4 regions of the Williamsia sp. Y844 genome follow, and region 2 is predicted to be linked to each of the others. Evidence: riboswitches for the same ligand, from Rfam matches in the RefSeq annotation. Region 2 holds a riboswitch; each other region holds the start of a gene.
What was found. Region 2 has a riboswitch for S-adenosylmethionine ahead of AC1TQG_RS05390 (aminotransferase class V-fold PLP-dependent enzyme). Riboswitches for the same ligand answer to the same signal wherever they lie in the genome.
Positions count from the first base shown of each region.

Region 1 (4,693 bases), on a different contig from region 2:
TTGGCGGCGAATGTCGGGTACGAGACATTGGGACGGTGTGCCAGCAGGATCTCGATGCGTTCGAGATTGCTCGCGATGTATGAGGCGGCCGCCGCAGGTTCAGGAGCACCGGCACCATAGGCGAACAGGATCCGGTCCCATCCGAAATCCTCGTGTGCACGAGCGAGTTTGAGCGTGTACTCCCTGTCGAAGGAGCCGGCGGTGGTACGAGGGTGGATCTCGGTGCCGTCATTCGTGGCAGCGATCCCCAGGAACTCTACTGGCATGTTTGTCCTTTTCGATGTGTCAGATGAAGTGCGCGAAGATGCGCCGACCGATACGCATCGACGGCGGGAGCCGGGTCGAAGCGGTCATGTCAGAGCCTCCAACGCGACGGGAGTGGAGATCGGGCGGCTCGGGATCTCACGTCTGAGCACCGGTGCGATCTCGGACTGGAAGAGTTCGAGCGAGTCGCGATGCTGGGAGTCGGTGAGGCCGCTGGCGTCAGCGTGCAGATGCATGACCTCATGACCGAACTTCTCGTGATATCGCAACACTTTGTCGATCACCTGCTGCGGGCTCCCGAGCAGAAGTGAGCTTCGTTCGATGGCGTCCTCGAGGGTCGGAAACACCAGCGGCAGACCGAATGACCCGATTCTCGCCAAGGTGGCGTCGAAGATCGGGCGGTATGTGTCGATCGCATCCTGCGAGTTCTTGGTGGCGTAGTACCCGGCCGATCCCGCACCCACGAGAGCATCCGCCGGATCGTGCCCGTATGCCGCCCACCGCGCTCGGTAGTGGTCGATCAATTCGGCATAGGGTTCGATCGGATTGGTGACGTTGGCCGAGAACAGCGGATCTCCGTAAAATGCTGCCAGATCGACTGATTCACGGCTGGTGGCGCTGCCGTGCCAGACGCGAATCTTCTTCTGCAGCGGGCGGGGCAGGGCCTCGGCGTCGGTCAACGACGGCCGGTACTTGCCCGTCCAGGTGACCGTGTCGTCCTCCCACAACCGTCGGAAGAGTTCGTAGCCTTCCCGGTTGCGCTCCCACTGGTCGGCCTCGGTGACGTGGAACAGCTTGGCCTGCGCGGCGCCGTTGCCCTTGCCGATCATCAGTTGCAGTCGGCCACCGGAGAGGTTGTCGAGGGTCGAGTAGTCCTCGAAGGCGCGAACCGGATCGAGCAGACTGAGCGTTGTCACCGCGGTGAACAGCGCGATGGTCGAAGTCCGTGCGGCGATGTTACTGAGCACAACCGGTGGCGACGAGGAGATGAACGGCCTCTCGTGCCGCTCGCCCACCCCGAAACCGTCAAAGCCCAATTCCTCTGCGAGAACCGCGTTGTCGATCACTTCTCGAAACCGCTCCGCCGCGGTCACGGTCTCGCCGGACAACGGGTGAGGCGTGTGGGTGATCAGACTGATCAACAGAAACTTCACCCGGACTCCTGAACTGACGGCATGGCACACAACCTTCATCGGTCCCGGCAGTAGCACCCGCACCCGCCGAGGCGGGGGGTTGCTGCGACGTCAGCGAGCCGGGTCTCTCAATCGCTCTTGATGATCCTTGTGCACAGTAAGCCGGTGCCCATAACGCGTCAAACGATGAATCAACTTGCCCGACAGACAGTGTGAGTCACGTTGGTCCCGCCATCAGGGATGTTCAGCCCTTTCCGGCGAACGGACCGACGGACTTTCTGAAGCATTGCCGCAGCACAACAGCCTCCAGGGCGATCCGGTCGGTCCGCGGTGATCGCAGGCCGTCCGGCACGACGCGTCATGACCACCCGCCGTGGAACGGTTAGATTCAGTCAGGTTCAAACCCCACGCCATCTTTTGATGGCCATCGGAATCGTGCGCCCAGGTCGCCGGACCCGCTATGGCTTGTTGCCCTCGTCTTCGATGATCCTGGGGGCTGCGACGCCAAACAGAACAAACGCGATCTCCCGATCTGCCATCAGCGAGGACCGGTCGGCGCCCGGGAGTACAAGAGGTTCGGCAAGATGCTTGTACCCGCAATGACTTTTCACCGCCACACCGCAGCCGGGATGACTTGTCGATCGAACCGGCCGTCTACTCGGGCGCCTGCAGCAGGTGTTCGCGTGTGTCGGCGAATGCTCGCCCCAACACGGCAACGTCCCGCGGACTGAGCAGGTCGAACATGTTTCGCCTGACCTCGGCGACATGTCCGGGGCTCGCCGACGCCAGCTTCTGCATCCCGGCGTCGGTCAATTCCGCCATCATGCCGCGTTTGTCGTCTTCGCATTCGACGCGAAGCACCCATCCGGCGTCGACCAGACGGCCGATTGCCCTGGTGGCGCCACTTCTCGTGGTCGTGATCGCATCAGCCAGATCCCGCATGCGCAGTCGGTGCTGCGGCGCCTCGGACAAGATGACCAGCAATTCGAAGTCCGTGAACGACAAACCGGCATCCCGGGCGAGCTGCTGATCGAGCGTCCGCAGCAGCAACCGGGTCGCATCCAGGTACGCGCGCCACGTCCGCTGCTCGTCCTCACTGAGCCACTGTGTTGATTCCACGACTAGAGCATAGCCAAAGTAGTTGACAAAGCAACCAGTTGCGGTACGCTACCGAAGTAGTTGAGCACGCAACCATTTACCTCTGCCCACTCGAAGCGCACACTGGATGAAGACCCCCGCACGGAAGGACCGGCCATGAGCACCGCCGACATCGACGAGAAGCGCCTGCAGGAATATGCGGGCAAGCGTGAGGCGATCCGCGCCGAACACCTGGTACCCGCCGAATCCCGGCCGGCCTCCTCTGCTCGCGGTCTGCACCACACCGCACTGGTCAGCAGCGACGTCGAACGCACCGTTCGCTTCTACCAGGACCTACTCGAATTCCCGCTGACCGAACTCATCGAGAACCGCGACTATCCCGGCTCCTCGCACTTCTTCTTCGACATCGGCAACGGAAATCTCTTGGCGTTCTTCGACTTTCCCGGCCTGGATGTCGGTCCATACCAGGAAGTCCTCGGCGGGCTGCATCATGTCGCGATCAGTGTCGAGCCGCAGCGCTGGAAACATTTGCGCGACAAACTGATCGACGCGGGCGTCGAACTCATCGAACACAGCGAGGTGTCGCTGTACTTCCGCGACCCCGACGGGGCCCGCCTCGAACTCATCGCCGATCCACTCGGCGAGATGTACGGCTCTCACGTTCTCTAGACATGGCTTCTGGCGATAGCGCTCCACTCGAAAGGCCCTACCGATGACCACAGCAACACCTCCCACCCGCTTCGACGTCCGCCGTGCCGACAGTCGCTTCAAGACCAACGCGGGTTGGCTCGACTCCAAACACTCCTTCTCTTTCGGCCCCCACTACGACCCGGCCAACACCCACCACGGTGTCCTGATGGTCAACAACGACGACATCGTCCTGCCCCGACAAGGTTTCGACACTCATCCCCATCAGGACATGGAGATCGTCACCTGGGTTCTGCAGGGCTCCCTGGTCCACCAGGACTCGATGGGACACAACGGCGTCATCTACCCCGGTCTGGCGCAGCGAATGAGCGCCGGTACCGGGATCATGCATTCGGAGAAGAACGATGTCTGGCGCCAAGACACCGCCGATGCGACCCACGATCCCGTGCACTTCGTCCAGATGTGGGTTGTCCCTGATGAATCCGGTATCACGCCGGGCTACGAGCAACTGGAGATCGACCACGAATTGCTGTCCGGCGGATTGGTTCCGGTGGCCTCGGGCATGCCGCAGTACGTCGACCATTCGGCGATCCGCATCAAAAACCGTTACGCCACCATGCATGTGGCGAGGATGTCCCCCGGGCAGCATCCCCTGACACTTCCCGACGCTCCCCTGCTGCACGTCTTCGTCCCGCGCGGCGACGTCGTGATGGAGGGTGTCGGCGAGCTCGGCGATGGCGACGCGGTCCGCGTCCACGGCGATGGCGGGCAACAGCTGACCGCCACCTCCGATGCCGAGGTCATCGTGTGGGAAATGCATGCCGCGATAGCGGCCTGAGACACCGGGCACATGGCAGACCCGATGCGGGGCTTCACCGATCCCGGACCGCCGTCGCGGATCGTGTTCGGCAGCGGGACCCTGGCAACCGTCGGCGACGAGGTCAGCAGGCTCGGCGGCAGTCGGGTTCTGCTGATCGCCGGACCGCGCCTGGAATCCCTGGCCACCGAGCTCACGGACCAGTTGGGAACTGCGCTCGCGGCCCGCTTCGACGGCGCGGTCATGCACACGCCGCTGGAGGTCACCGAGCGCGCGATGGAGTTGGCCGAAGCAGCAGATGTCGACTGTGTGGTGGCGATCGGCGGTGGTTCGGCAACCGGACTGTCGAAGGCGCTGGCAGTACGCGGCGGATACGACCAGATCATCGTTCCGACCACCTATGCCGGCTCTGAGGTGACGCCGGTACTCGGCGAGACCGTCGACGGGGTCAAGACCACACGCAGTTCGCCGGCCATCCTGCCCGAGACCGTCATCTACGACGTCGACCTGACCATGGATCTGCCTGCCGCGATCACACTCACCAGCTCGATCAATGCCCTGGCGCATGCGGTCGAGGCGTTGTACTCGGCCGACGCGAATCCGGTCACCGACCTCATGGCACTCGACGCCGTCACGGCCATCAACCGCGCACTCCCCCGCGTGATGGCTGATCTCCACGACGCGCAGGCCCGATCCGACCTGCTCCGCGCGGCCTGGCTGGCCGGCAGCTGCC
Region 1 is NZ_JBXCJB010000002.1:110,733-115,425, reverse strand. It holds gene AC1TQG_RS12905 (LLM class flavin-dependent oxidoreductase) at 1-266, opposite strand, end outside; gene AC1TQG_RS12900 (LLM class flavin-dependent oxidoreductase) at 351-1,418, opposite strand; SAM riboswitch class I at 1,451-1,545, opposite strand; gene AC1TQG_RS12895 (MarR family winged helix-turn-helix transcriptional regulator) at 2,052-2,516, opposite strand; gene AC1TQG_RS12890 (VOC family protein) at 2,652-3,164, shown strand; gene AC1TQG_RS12885 (pirin family protein) at 3,208-3,981, shown strand; gene AC1TQG_RS12880 (maleylacetate reductase) at 4,006-4,693, shown strand, end outside.
Region 1: linked by a shared signal. The riboswitch ahead of AC1TQG_RS12900 (LLM class flavin-dependent oxidoreductase) and the one ahead of AC1TQG_RS05390 (aminotransferase class V-fold PLP-dependent enzyme) in region 2 are both predicted to bind S-adenosylmethionine.

Region 2 (4,693 bases):
ACGGCTGGGAGACCCGGCGGCGACGTGAAGCAGGTGTGGACCAGGCGATCGTGCGCCTTGGCGTCCCCGGCATCATCTACGGCGTCGTGGTGGACACCTCGTGGTTCGTCGGCAACTATCCGCCGTACATCTCGGTGGAAGCTGCTGCGGTCGAAGGCATTCCGACCACACAGGAGCTGCTGGAAGACACGAAGTGGCAGACGATCGTCGACCGCGTGGAGGTCAACGGTGATACCCAGAATCCGTTCCGGGTGGATTCCAAGGAACGCTTCACCCACGTGCGGCTCACGATCCATCCCGACGGTGGCGTGGCGCGATTCCGTGTGCACGGCCGCGGCGTCCCCGACCCGAAGTTCTTGTCCTACGGACACTTTGACCTGGCCGCGCTCGAGAACGGCGGCATGATCACCGCCTGCTCCAACATGTTCTATGGCTCTCCGAACAATCTCCTGATGCCCGGACGGGCCCGCACGATGGGCGAAGGCTGGGAGACCTCACGCCGACGCGATGACGGAAACGACTGGGTACAGGTCAAATTGGCCGGTGAGTCGACGATCGGACTCGCCGAACTCGATACCAGCTACTTCCTGGGAAATGCGCCGGGATCGGCGACGATACGTGGCCGTGACGGTGAAAACGGTGAGTGGTTCGAGGTTTTGGGCCGGTCTCCCCTGCAACCCGACACCCGGCACCGGTTCCTGATCGAGGTCGATCGACCGATGACCGAGGCCCGCCTCGACATCTTCCCCGACGGCGGCATGGCAAGACTGCGGTTGTTCGGCTCGCTGACCGAGGATGCTCGCGCACGGATCATCGATCGCTGGGAAAACGGCGAGAGCTGATCGACCATGCCCCCTCCCCCACGCCTGAAGGCAGGCGTGGTGGGGGGATCAGGCTGCGGCAGCCCGCTCGAGCAGACCGGGCAGCACCTGATCGGCGATGAGCTGCGCCGAGCCGGGCCGATCGCCTGTTTGTCCCTGGTCGAGGGGCCGCAAGATGACCGCATCGGCGACCTCGGCGGCGTAGATGTCGACAATCAGCGTCAGGAGTCCGTTGGCGGTGCCGACATAGCGCACGGTGTCGCCGAATCGCGACTCCCCCAGCCGGAGGAGCTCGGCCCGAGCGGTGGCCGCGTCTTCGGCGATCACCACGTCTATCTCCAACGCCACCAGCAGGTCAGCGGGATCCTCACCGAGGTCCTGCCATCCGGCGCGCAACGCAGCCCGCTCCTTGATGCCGCCGCGCAAGTCCGGCTGGCGGATCCGACGGACCGCCGAACTCCGCGCATCGGCCGGACGGCGCCCGCTCCAGGCGATCGGATGGTCGTCACCGTCGATGGCAACCAGCAGTTCGGGGCGCGTCCGCGGGGTGGTGGCACTACTGATCTCGGTCATGACTTCTCCTGCTCGAAAACATTCTCGGTGAGTGAGTTCAGTTGCCGGGCAAGCTCATCGATGCTGGTGCCGGCACCCCAGCGGATGATTACGGGTTCGGAACGGCCCGCAACGGTGAGCGAGGCGATTCCCACCCTGTCCCGGGCATCGGGCCACAACTGGAGCCGGCGGATACCGGGAAGCCGGGCCGCCTGGGCGTCGAGCCACTCCGACAACGCCTGCTCGTGGAGGCCGACCCACTCGTAGCCGAGGTCGGCCAACGCCCGGGCCGGGGAATGACCGGTGCTGATGTCGTCGACGTCGGCCCGGGCGTCTGCGAGCCAGTCGCCGCGCCCAACAACCACAGCCGGGCCGGCCATGGACCGGCCGGACAACACGAGGTAGTCGATTCCATGGCTGGTCAGATTCACGGCCCGCCGGGGGACGATCTCGCTGCCGTCGACCAGCAGTCGCGCGCCGCGTCGGTGTGCGATCGCTGCCAGGGCGGGCAACGGCAGAACTTCGCCGGTGGCCTCGGCCACCGCGGGGACGATCAGGAGTGCGGCCGGTCGACGTTCGAGTTCACTGTCCACCGCGGCGAGGGTGGTCCTCAGATCAATCTGCGCCGGCATCACACGGTCAGCGCCTTCAGACGTGGTGGCCGCGAGGTCGGCCGTCAGATCGAGTGTCAGGACGTCACCTGGTGCAACACCGGCGACCAGCGCAACGGCCTCGGCAAGTTCGGACGCGAACAGAACTCGATCGGTCGGACGCGCCTTCACGAACCGGGCGATGTCTTCCCTGAGATCACTGGTGGAGGAGCTTGTCACCCGCATCCCCTTCGGATCAGGACTCCGCCGGAGTCCGCGCTTGCCGCCGTCCGAACAGACAGCGGCCAGGTTGTCACCCGGAGCACCCCGCCGCGAATGGAGGGTTGCCGGCCAGCAAGCCGGGGCTTGTCGCTGGCACTCATCACCGATAACCACATTGCAGCGCCATTGATTTCCCTGTCAAATGACAAACCTTTAAAACGCGGCGTGAATGTTATTCCGCGCTGGCAGAGGACTTTTGTGACCTACTCCGGTGTCGCCACCAGCGAAAGAAGAAATAGACGGACATGAGTACGCCCGCACCAACCGCCAGATAAAACATCAGCGTTGCCCCGACCGTCTCGCCGACCGCATAGCCGATGATGCACACCGCGCTCACCCAGACGACGCCGCCCGCGACATTCGCAAGCAAATATTGACGCGTCGGCATCTTGCTCATCCCGGCCACAAACGGGGTGACTGTGCGGACGTATCCGATCCAGCGCGCCCCGATCACGGTGGCGACCCCGCCGTGGCGGATGAGTTCCTCGGCCTTTTGCCAGCGTTCTCGCCCAACCCACCCACCGAAGCGGGTTTCGGTGATGCGGCCGCCGGATCTGCGGCCCATGGAATAGCCCGTCCAGTCACCGAGTACCGCCGCAATGCAGGCACCGACTATCAGCCACACGATGTTGGTCTGGCCGACGGCGGCTGCCACGCCACCGGCAAGCAGGACTGTCTCACCGGGCATGATCAGGCCGAGGAGCGCGGCCGCCTCGCAGTAGATGACGATGAAGACCACGAGGTACACCGCCCACGGCGGCGTCGACTGCACGATCGAGATGACCCAATCGGCCAGCGAGTGAAAAATGCCCACCCTCCGATCTCCGGTGACGACCTCAGGTGGCGTCGTCCGACTCCCGCTACAGGGCCTGGTCCAGGTCCTTCAACAAATCATCCACACCTTCGAGCCCGACCGACAGCCTGACCAGCGAATCGGACAGCCCGATCGCGGCCCGGCCCTCGGGTCCCATCGCCCGGTGGGTGGTGGTGGCCGGGTGCGTGATCAACGACTTCGAGTCCCCGAGGTTGTTCGAGATGTCAATGATCTGCAGACCGTCGAGCAGCTCGAACGCGCGCGCCTTTCCGGATGCCGAGCCCGTGTCGGCGAGTTCGAACGTCACCACGGTGCCACCACCGGACATCTGCTTCTTCGCCAGATCATGCTGCGGATGTGACTGCAGGAACGGATATCTCACCCGCGCAACCCGCGGATCGGCTTCCAGGAATTCGGCGATGCGCAATGCCGCGGCGGTCGAATGATCCACCCGCAACCGCATGGTTTCGAGTCCCTTGAGCAACGTCCAGGCGTTGAAGGGGCTCAGCGCCGGACCGGTGTGCCGCATCAGGGTCTGCACCGGACCGTCGATGTACTCCTTGGTTCCGAGCACTGCCCCGCCCATCACCCGGCCCTGGCCGTCGATGTGTTTGGTACCCGAATACACGATCACGTCGGCACCGAGCTCGAGGCCGCTCTGCAGGAGCGGGGTCGCAAAGACGTTGTCCAGCACAACCTTTGCACCGGCGGCGTGGGCGAGTTCGCAGACGCGCTCCACATCGACCAAGGTCTGCATCGGGTTCGACGGGGTCTCGAAGAACACCGCGTCAGTCGGCTTCGACAGTGCCTGTTCCCACTGTTCGATGTCTTCTCCGTCGACAAAGACGGTTTCGATGCCCCAGCGGGGAAGGATCTCGTTGCACACGACAAAGCACGAACCGAACAGGCTGCGCGCAGCCACCAGCCGGTCACCCGTCTTGAGCAGCGCACCGAGCGCCACGAAGACCGCCGCCATGCCACTGGCGGTGGCGAAACACGCCTCGGCACCCTCGAGCTGACGGAGCCGCTCCTGGAACATGGCCACAGTCGGGTTGCCGTAGCGGGAGTAGACGAATCGCTGTTCTTCGCCGGTGAAGGCCCGCTCGGCCGCAGCTGCAGACGAATAGACGTACCCGGAGGTCAGGTACATGGCCTCGGAGGTCTCCTCGAAACCGGACCGCATGAGCCCTCCGCGCACAGCCAGGGTCTCGGGCGAAAGTCCCTCGGGCAGTTTGGCGTTCAACTCGTCCTCCATCGTGCGCAATATGCTGTCTTGAATCTGGCCGTCTGGGTCACGATTGCCGCCACGGCAGGCCGGTTGCCTTCCAGCCGACCGCACCGCGATGTCCGTCCGGATCGGTGGCACCTTCGAAACCGTCGAGGATGTTGTATGCCTTGGCCACCCCGTCGGCCGTCGCGGCCTGCGCCGCACCGATCGAACGCTGTCCGGAACGACAGAGGAACACCACCTGCTGGTCGTTCTCGACACCGGCTTCGCGCAACTGCCCAACGAAATCGGCGTTGCGGGCACCGTCAGGAAAGCTGACCCACTCGATGAGTATCGGCTTCTTGGAGACACCAGACAGATCCGGTACGCCCACGTAGCTCCACTCGGCCTGGGTCCGACAGTCCAC
Region 2 is NZ_JBXCJB010000001.1:1,206,403-1,211,095, forward strand. It holds gene alc (allantoicase) at 1-842, shown strand, start outside; gene AC1TQG_RS05385 (hypothetical protein) at 891-1,394, opposite strand; gene AC1TQG_RS05390 (aminotransferase class V-fold PLP-dependent enzyme) at 1,391-2,203, opposite strand; SAM riboswitch class IV at 2,235-2,350, opposite strand; gene AC1TQG_RS05395 (DedA family protein) at 2,418-3,059, opposite strand; gene AC1TQG_RS05400 (O-succinylhomoserine sulfhydrylase) at 3,106-4,314, opposite strand; gene AC1TQG_RS05405 (rhodanese-like domain-containing protein) at 4,352-4,693, opposite strand, start outside.

Region 3 (4,693 bases), on a different contig from region 2:
CGAGCGTAGATCTCCGACTGCTTGGTCAGATCGGTTTCGCCAAGCGCTGCGATCAAGTCGGAATCAACAGCGGGATTGGAGTACTTGGCCACGTTTGTTCCGAAACTGTCCACCGGAATGTTCGACGAATGATCGAGCGTGCGAAGTGCATCCGGTGACGCCCGCTGCCAGCTGATGTCGAGGACGTCGTAGCCGTTGGTGAAAAGGGCGGTGTAGTAGTCGTCGATGGTGGTGTTCTTGATCTGGTAGTCGACACCGATCTTCTTGGCGGACGACTGCACCTGCTCGAGCAGGGTGTCGCGTTGTTCGCGAGCGTATTCCTTGAGGAAGGGATGCACGACGGTCAGACGCTTTCCGTCCTTGGTGCGGTAGCCGTCGCCGTCGCGTGCGGTCCAGCCGGCTTCGTCGAGAAGCTGATTGGCTTTGTCCTCGTCGTAGACGTACGCCGACTCACTGGCCTTGTTGTAGCCGACCGTGGCGGGGCTCAAGGTGTTCTTCGCGGGCTGGAAGACGCCGAAGTAGAGCTTGTCGACGATGGTGTCCCAGTCGATTCCGGCCCGGAAGGCTTCGCGGACCTTGATGTCGGAGAAGACGCCGGCCTGTGTGTTGGGGTAGTAGTTGTAGTTTCCGCCCGGAGCCTGGACCGTCTCGACGGAATAGCCGGGTGTGTCCTTGAGCGCGCTGACGTTGACCGGCGGGACGCTGGCAATCGCATCGACCTGATTGCTGGTCAAAGCGCCGTAGCGAGAGGAGTCTTCGGGGATCTCCTGGATGCTGATGGCTGCCAGGTGTGCCTTGCCGGAGTGGTCGGCGTTGCCCGGACCCCAGTTGTAGGCCTCGTTGCGGGTGTAGTCGATGCCCTTGTTCGGGGTGTAGCCGGCTTCACTGACAAACGGCCCGGTGCCGACGATCTTGCTGCACAGGGCATCTGTTCCCTGAGTCAGGGTGGAGGGGGCCTCGATGCCGAGGTATGCCGAGGCCGCGGAGGGAAGGAAGGCCGAATTCGGCTCGGAGAAGGTGACTTCCACGTGCGTCGGGTCGATGACGTTGGTGCCGGCGTAGGTGGCGATGGTGTTGGCCGCGAGTTGGGACTTGGTGTTGGGGTCGACGATGTGGTCGAGGTTGGCCTTGACTGCGTTGCCGTCGAACTTTTCTCCGTTGGAGAAGGTGACGTCGTCGCGGAGGGTGAAGGAGTAGGTGAGCTGGTCGGGGGACACGCTCCACTCGGTGGCGAGCCAGGGGTCGAGGCTGCCGTCGGTGTTGAGGGCGACAAGAGAGTCGAGGATCGGGCGGGAGAAGAAGCCGGCGACGTCGGCAGGGCTCTGATGGGGGTCGATGCAGCCGCCGGGACTGCTGTTGATGGCAAACCGAAGGGTGCCGCCGTCGACGGGATCACCGGTGGCCGTCGCGGAATTATTGCTGTCGCCGGAGCCACAGGCGCTGGCGACAAGTCCGACCGTGAGAGCCGTAAGAATCGTGGCCTTGCTCAGATGACCCGGTCCGGGATGCACCCGTCTCAATCGGCCGGCAGCAGGTGTTCGGGACATCGGTTTTCTCCTCGTGAATGCAATGGGCGTGGCAGGTGCTCAGGATTCGATCGCGTGGTGCGTTGAACAAGGTCATCAAGCTTCCGGAAATCTCTTCGGGCTCGCTTGCGTGAACCCCGCGCTTGCCCCATGCCGGTGAAGGCTGGGGCCGTGTCTGTCATCCAGGGCACCCCGCCGCGGTGGAGGGTTGCCGACCAGCAAGCTGGAACTTGGCGCTGATACTCGTTGACACAGGGCAGTTGTTGTCCACCAAGCGAATCCGGGCATCATGTGGGTATGCCCGGGCAGGGGATTTCAACTGTTGGACAGAACCATACTCACGCTCCTGCGGAAATCCGATGGATGCGCGGAGTTCCGATCGCCGAGAAGTTAAAGCACATGGGTATGGACGACGCCGTAAAAGTCTGTTAGCGTCGGCGTCGGTCACGAGTACCAGCGAATAGCCCCGGCTTGCTGGTCAGCAACCCTCCATCGCGGCGGGGTGCTCCGGGTGAAGACCTGGCCTGTTCGAACCCGAACAGGCAAGCGCGGACCCCCCACGTCCGAGTTCCGAACTGCTCCATCGGCAGGTTCGAAACTTGGTGCGTGCGGAATCCCTGACACCGGAAGCTGGTGTGAGATATGAGCACTGCAACACTGAATCGAACCCTGAATGCTCTTGCAGCGATAGAAGGTTCGGACACCCAGGCGCCATTGCGGGATGGCTCGACCACGCGATACGTCAACTTCGACTACGCGGCGAGTGCACCGGCGTTGTGCAGCGTGGTCGAGAGAATCACACAATTGCTTCCGACCTACTCGAGCGTGCATCGGGGCGCGGGCTACGCATCGCAGGTCACGACGCAGGCGTACGAGACCGCCCGTGAGCAGGTCGCGGACTTTGTCGGTGCCGGCGAGCAGCACTGCCTGATCTTTACGCGGAACACCACCGATTCGCTGAACCTCCTGGCCCGCTGTGTGCCGGGAAAGGTCGTCGTCCTCGATCTGGAACATCATTCAAATCTGTTGCCGTGGAGTGACGTTCACGTGGTCCGTGCCGCGAATACGCTGGCCGCGACGATCGTTCGCGTGGAGACCGCACTGATAGAGACCGGTGCGGCGTTGCTGGCGGTCACCGGTGCTTCCAACGTCACCGGCGAGATCTTGCCGATCGGTGAACTGGCAGATCTTGCGCACCGCAACGGCGCTCGGATCGCTGTCGACGGAGCGCAGTTGGTTCCGCACCGCAGGGTGGACATCACTGCAGGCGGCATCGACTACCTGGCCTTTTCAGGACACAAGACCTACGCGCCTTTCGGGGCCGGAGTGCTTGTCGGACTGCGGGATTGGCTGGATGCGGCCGACCCGTACCTCGCAGGCGGCGGTGCCGTACTCAATGTCACCGAGCAGGACGTGAAGTGGGCGCCCGCGCCTGCCCGTCATGAAGGCGGTTCGCCCAACGTCCTGGGTGCGGCTGCGCTCGCGGCGGCCTGCGTCGAGATCGAATCCCTCGGGGAGGCTGTTGTTTCCCATGAAACGTCACTCACCGACCGGTTGCGCAATGGTCTGGCGGAGATCCCGGGCGTGCATGCCCTGAAGATCTTCACCGACAGCACCGATGCCGTTGGCGTTGTCAGCTTTGTCGTCGACGGGCATCGGGCATCTGAGGTGGCAGCCCATCTCTCGGCCGAACACGGCATCGGGGTGCGCGATGGACGATTCTGCGCCCACCCGCTTCTGGACCGTCTGGGCCACGGCTCAGGGGCTGTACGCGCCAGCCTCGGCCTCGGTTCGACCTCCGAGGACGTCGACCTTCTGCTCGCCGCCCTCCGAACCCTCTAGACCCCGGGGTGGGGGACACTCAGTGCGATGAGCGCGGTGTCGTCTTCGAGCCCGGCACCGAAACTGTCGAGCAATGCCCGCACGTCCTCGATGATCTGGCCTGCGGACGTCGGCGTGTGTGCCGCGGCGAACTCGAGCAGCGCACCGTTGTCGTCGTACCGCTCGGGACCAGGTCCGGTCCGCGCCTCGGTGAGCCCGTCGGTGTAGAGCAGGAGGGTGTCGCCGGCATCGAGGTGGATCCGCTTCGAGACGAACTCAGGGTCGCGCAGGATGCCGACCAGTTGCCCACCTTCGGTGCTCACGTACTGCGCTTGACCGGCGGCGGTGAGCAGTAGGGCGGGTGGGTGCCCACCACTGGCGAGGTGGACGTCGAATCCGTTGTCGCGGCGGGTGAGCACACCGAAGATCACTGTGCAGAACCGTGGTTCGTCACCCTGGTGATTCGCATGCAACACGGTGTGGAGGTTGCGTAACACCGCAATCGGATCGTCGTCGTACACCGCCGCAGCGCGCAGCGTGTAGCGGGTCAGCGAGGTCACCGCTGCCGCGGTGGCCCCTTTGCCGCACACGTCGCCGAGGAAGAACCCCCACTTGTGCGCCGACAGGGCGAACACGTCGTAGAAGTCGCCGCCGACATCGTCGATCGACGCGGCGTGGTAGTGGGCCGCTGCCTCCATGCCATCGGGAGGTCGTAACGACGGTGGAAGCAGCGAGCGCTGAAGAGTCGAGGCGAGCAGTTGTATGCGCGCACGTTCTTCTTCTGCATGGCGCCGCGCCTCGAGCAGCTGTTTCTCGTATGCGCGTCGGTCACGTGCGTCCTGTGCGGTGATGCGGACGAGCACGGCGGTTCCATCGGCACCGATCTTCACGTTCGCGGTGACGAAGACGGGCAGTCGTCGGCCGTCGGCCGCGACGAGGTCGACGGTGATTCCGCTCAGTACGCCTTCCAGCTGCAGCAGCGGTGCGAAGTGGGTTTCGTAGTGGATCCGCCCGCCTGCGGTGAGCAGATCGCTGAAAGGTCTGCCCAGCAATGACGTTCGGTCTTGTCCGAGCCACACCGTCAGAGTGGTGTTGACCTTTGCGATGAGCCCGTCCGGCCACGTCGACAGATACCCGCATGGCGCGTTCTCGTACAGGTCTTCCAGATTCTCGTCGAGTACGCCCGGTGACCCGATGTCGCTGTGGTCCTTGCTCATCAACGGCCACCGACGAAGGCCACGATGGCCTCGGTGGTGGGCACGGGGTCGCTGAGCTGGGGGCAGTGACCGCTGGCGTCGAGCGTGACGAGTTCGCTGCCCTCGATCTGGTTGTGCACGTACGCGCCC
Region 3 is NZ_JBXCJB010000004.1:692,986-697,678, reverse strand. It holds gene AC1TQG_RS24415 (ABC transporter substrate-binding protein) at 1-1,547, opposite strand, end outside; SAM riboswitch class IV at 1,661-1,778, opposite strand; SAM riboswitch class IV at 1,969-2,081, shown strand; gene AC1TQG_RS24410 (aminotransferase class V-fold PLP-dependent enzyme) at 2,169-3,368, shown strand; gene AC1TQG_RS24405 (PP2C family protein-serine/threonine phosphatase) at 3,365-4,564, opposite strand; gene AC1TQG_RS24400 (alpha/beta fold hydrolase) at 4,564-4,693, opposite strand, start outside.
Region 3: linked by a shared signal. The riboswitch ahead of AC1TQG_RS24415 (ABC transporter substrate-binding protein) and the one ahead of AC1TQG_RS05390 (aminotransferase class V-fold PLP-dependent enzyme) in region 2 are both predicted to bind S-adenosylmethionine.

Region 4 (4,693 bases), on a different contig from region 2:
AACTCGAGCGCATCGCCGAAATGCGTTCCGTGGGCCGAGAAGATCACCTCGGCGTTTGCCGCAGCGAAGTCTCGTCCGGTCGGCGAGTCGCCGGCTTGGAAGATCACCGGATGTCCCTGAGCACTGCGAGGAAGGGTCGGGGACAACTCGACATCGAACTGCGACGTCGTACGGCGAACGGTGCGGACCGCATCCTTCGCCGCCCATGAATCCGCATCCCGTGACGAGGAGATCGCGTTTCCGTTCCACGAATCCCAGATCTCTCGCGCGACCTGGATGAACTGTCCGGCACGCTCGTACCGCAGTTCGTGGTCGAGGAACCCGCCGCGACGGAAGTTCTCACCCGTCCACGCGTTGTCCGTGGTCACCACATTCCACCCGGCGCGACCACCGGAGAGAATATCGAGACCCGCAAGGCGTCGGGCAAGGTCCGCAGGCTCGTTGTACGTGGTGTTCTGGGTCGCGACGAGTCCGATGTGCGACGTGATTCCCGCGAGGGCGGACAATTGCGCGATCGCATCCGGCCGTCCGACGATGTCGAGATCGAGTATCTTTCCCTGCTGTTCGCGTAGGCGCAGGCCCTCGCCGAGGAAGAACGCGTCGAATAATCCGCGTTCTGCAGTGGTGATCACACGGCGGAAGGTCTCGAAGTCGATCTGCGACGCACTCGCAGGATCGGACCAGATGGTTGTGTGGTTGACGCCCTGGAAGAAGACACCGAAGTGCACGTGAGCGTCGGGGCGGAGAACAGTCATGACGTATCAGGCCTTCTGGTAGCGACTTGCAGGACGGGTGAGACCGAGGTTGGCGCGCAAAGTCGAACCCGGCACCGGACGATGGCTGATGCCGGTGGCGAACAGGCGCGGTAATACATGGCGAGCGAGAACCACCAGATCTTCGTCCAGGACGGTGGGGTGGATTCTGACGCCGTCGACATGATGTGCAAGCTCGGTCAAGAGGTCGACCAATTCAACAGCGCTGCCGATGAATTGGAGACGCGGAGATCGCTGGGCCTGCGTGTACGAGTTCAGATGCTCCAGCCGCTCGCCTGCCGATTCGGTAGCGGTGTCGAGGGTGACATCGAGCTCGGCAAAGGCAAGCCCGTCGAATGCCTTCGCGGCCACGGAAATAGCTTCGACGGAGGTCTCCGAGAACAGACGCACGTCGACGTCGCCCGCGGTTCCGAACACCACCAATTGTCCCTGCGGCGGCCTGGGAACGATAGCCGGGCCTTTGACGGAGAAACTCTCACCCTGGAAATCGATGTAATGCAGCTTGTCTCGATCGAGGAATCGGCCGGATGCGAAGTCGCGGATCACCGCATCGTCCTCCCAGGAATCCCACAGACCACGGGCAACAGTGATCGAATCCCGCTGTTCACGTGCACGTTCCGACTCTTTATCCACCTCGGGTCGGCCCCATACCTTCGACGCAGCACTGTCGGTGACGGGTGCCGCGATCCAACCGGCTCGCCCCCGCGACGCGTAGTCGAGAGTCGCCAACTGCGAAGCCGTATGGAACGGTTCGGCGTACGTCGTACCGATAAACGGAACGAGTCCGATGGTCGATGTCGTCGCCGCCACGAAGGCCGCGCGGTTGGGCGCGTCGATGCGTCCGACAACGTCGCTGGTGGCACCGACGATCGAGTCGTCGAACGTCGCCAACGTGAAGCCGGCATTCTCCGCTGCAGCAACTCTCCGTCTCACGGTCTCGCCGGTCAGCAAGGCGTCGGGCGCATGAGATGCCCGTCGCCACGCCGCCGGATGATTTCCCTCCCCATCGAGCTCGATACCCAGGGCGAAAATGCTCATGCTGAAACCTCTTTCGATGCGAGACTCTTCTCGAACGGATGGACGCCGACCTCATCGGAGGCCAGTGTCGTGTCGTATAGCGGCGTGTAACCGGCAGCGAGATACAACGCCACCGCCTCGGGCTGGTTCCATCCGGTTGTCAAAAAGATTCGCCGATAGCCACGGCCGATCGCGATCTTCTCGAGTTCGGCCACGATCGTCTTGCCGTACCCGCGGCCGCGGTACGCCGACGCCGTCCAGATTCGCTTGAGTTCGGCGGTGGTGGCGTCGTACTGACGGAACGCGCCACCGGCCACCGGGACGCCGCCGGCCAGTGCGACGATCAGAACGCCGCCCGGCGGCGCGAACTCCTCTGCGGGATACGCCCGCAGTTCGCTGTACTGCTCCCCCGGGCTGCGCCCATAACGAGAGCTGTATTCGAGGGCCAACTCCTCGATCAGCGGGGAAGCCAGCGGATCGTCCTGATGGACCGTGGCGATCTGCAACTGTGCAGTATCGACAGTGCCCGTGGCCGATCCACCGGCTCCACTCCGTAATGCACTCACGCGTCTTTCCTTCCATCGGTCCGGGCAGGAGCACCCGCCTTCGCGGGTTGCTGCGACGTCATCGAGCCCTGGTCTCTCGGTCGCTCTGGATGGTCTTGTTCGACTACCTATGCTTCGGTACGTGGAAGTCCGGGCGGGTTGATTTCCGAGACGGTGACGGCTTCGGACTGCAGGCCCCAGCGGTCGATGACCTTCTGGTAGCTGCCGTCCTCGATCGCGTGGTTGATGGCCTCGTTGATGGCTTCGATGAGGCCGTTGTCCTTCTTTGTCAGAACCGCGATCTCGCCCTGCAGCGCATCACCCGCACCGGAGAACACCCCGATCACCTCGGTGTCGCCCGACGTGGCAGCGTGGTAGACCGACGACGGGTTGGGGCCGAAGTATCCGTCGATTCGACCCGAACCGAGGGCCAGGTAATAGTCGGATGCATTCTGGTAGTACACGATCTCTGCCGGCGCGAGACCATCGGCGACATTCTGCTCGTTCCAGTCGACCAGCAGCTGCTCCTGATTGGTTCCTGAACCGACCCCGATCTTCTTGCCCGCGACGTCCTTACGACCTTCGACCTTCCAACCACTGTCCTTAGGTGCTTCGAAGGCAAGGTTGTCGAGGCGATACGTGGCGAAGTCGTACTTGTCCTTGCGCTCTTCGGTCACCGTGACATTGGAGATGAACAGGTCGTTCTCACCGGAGTCGATCTTGACGAAGTTCTGCGACCAGTCCGCAACCGCCAGATCAACTTTGAGGCCGAGGATGTCACCGATCAGATACGTGAAGTCGACCTCCGATCCGATGATCGTCCTGTCGTCGGTGGCGTAGAACCGCAGCGGTGGAGCGGTACCGCCGGCTCCTGTCACGACAAGCGTGCCGCGATCGCGGATCGCTTGGGGCACCTTGGCTGCGATGTCAGCGACCTTGTCGACGCGAACTCGGCTGGACTGCTCTGGCGACAGGTCGAAGCTCTGCCCGTCGGACGTGACCACCTCGGACTCCGCAGTCGGTTCGCTGCACCCGGTGACCAGCAATGCGAGCGCGGCAAATGCGGACGCGACAATCGAGAGTCGACGGCTTGTTCTGGACATGTTTGTTCCTTGTTTGTCGGTTTGAGTGAGATGGATCAGAGGACGTGTGCGAGAAAAGCTTTGGTGCGTTCTTCCTTGGGAGAGTCGATGAGTTCCGCCGGGGTTCCCTGTTCGACGATGACGCCACCGTCCATGAACACCACCGTGTCGGCGATCTCGCGTGCAAAACCGACTTCGTGGGTCACGATGACAAGCGTTGCACCGTCGCGGGCGAGTCCTCGGATGACTTCGAGCACTTCGCCGACGAGTTCGGGATCGAGCGCAGATGTCGGCTCGTCGAACAGAATCACTTTGGGCCGCAGTGCAAGTGCCCGAGCGATCGCAACACGCTGCTGCTGCCCACCCGAGAGCCTGCGTGGGTATTCGTGCGCTTTATCACCGACGCCGACGCGTTCGAGCAACGCCAACGCCTCAGGCTCGACGTCCGACCGCTTGCGCCTCTGTGCCGAAATCGGCGCCTCGATGACATTCTCGAGTGCGGTCAGATGCGGAAACAGGTTGAAGTTCTGGAACACAAAACCGATCCGCGAGCGTTGCTGCAGAATTTCCTTGTTGCTCAGCTCGTGAAGCTTGTTGCCCTTGCGTTTGTACCCGACCAGGTCACCATCGACACGGACGGTGCCGTGATCGACTTTCTCCAAGTGGTTGAGGGCGCGCAGTAGCGTCGACTTCCCTGATCCCGACGGACCGATGATCGCGGTGACCTCACCCGGTCGCACGACCAAGTCGACGCCTTTGAGCACCTCGAGATCGCCGAAGGACTTGTGAACGCCCCTGACCTCGACCGCGTACTTCGAGTTCTCTATCGCCTCGGTCATCGGGTCGCCCCGCGCGGCGCAAAGGAGATGTCGGAGAACTTCTTTCGAATCTGTTGCACCGGCGTCAACGGAATGGTCCGCAGCGCACCCTTGGCATAGTGTCGCTCCACGTAGAACTGCACGACCGACAGGATCGACGTGAGGACGATGTACCAGACCGTGGCAACCATCAGCAGCGGGACGACGCGTCCACTGCGCCCGTAGATGACCTGTACCTGGTAGAACAGCTCGGCAATTGCCATGACCGACACGATCGAGGTGCCCTTGAACAAGCTGATGACTTCATTCGCGGCGTTCGGCAGGATTCCCCGCATCGCCTGCGGCAAGATGATCTTGAAGAACTCACGGTGCTTCGGAATACCTAGTGCTGCAGCGGCTTCGAGCTGACCCTGGTCTACCGAGATGATCCCGGCACGGATTATCTCCGCCGAATACGC
Region 4 is NZ_JBXCJB010000002.1:89,734-94,426, reverse strand. It holds gene AC1TQG_RS12810 (NtaA/DmoA family FMN-dependent monooxygenase) at 1-755, opposite strand, end outside; gene AC1TQG_RS12805 (LLM class flavin-dependent oxidoreductase) at 762-1,811, opposite strand; gene AC1TQG_RS12800 (GNAT family N-acetyltransferase) at 1,808-2,356, opposite strand; SAM riboswitch class I at 2,366-2,452, opposite strand; gene AC1TQG_RS12795 (ABC transporter substrate-binding protein) at 2,464-3,438, opposite strand; gene AC1TQG_RS12790 (amino acid ABC transporter ATP-binding protein) at 3,474-4,256, opposite strand; gene AC1TQG_RS12785 (amino acid ABC transporter permease) at 4,253-4,693, opposite strand, start outside.
Region 4: linked by a shared signal. The riboswitch ahead of AC1TQG_RS12800 (GNAT family N-acetyltransferase) and the one ahead of AC1TQG_RS05390 (aminotransferase class V-fold PLP-dependent enzyme) in region 2 are both predicted to bind S-adenosylmethionine.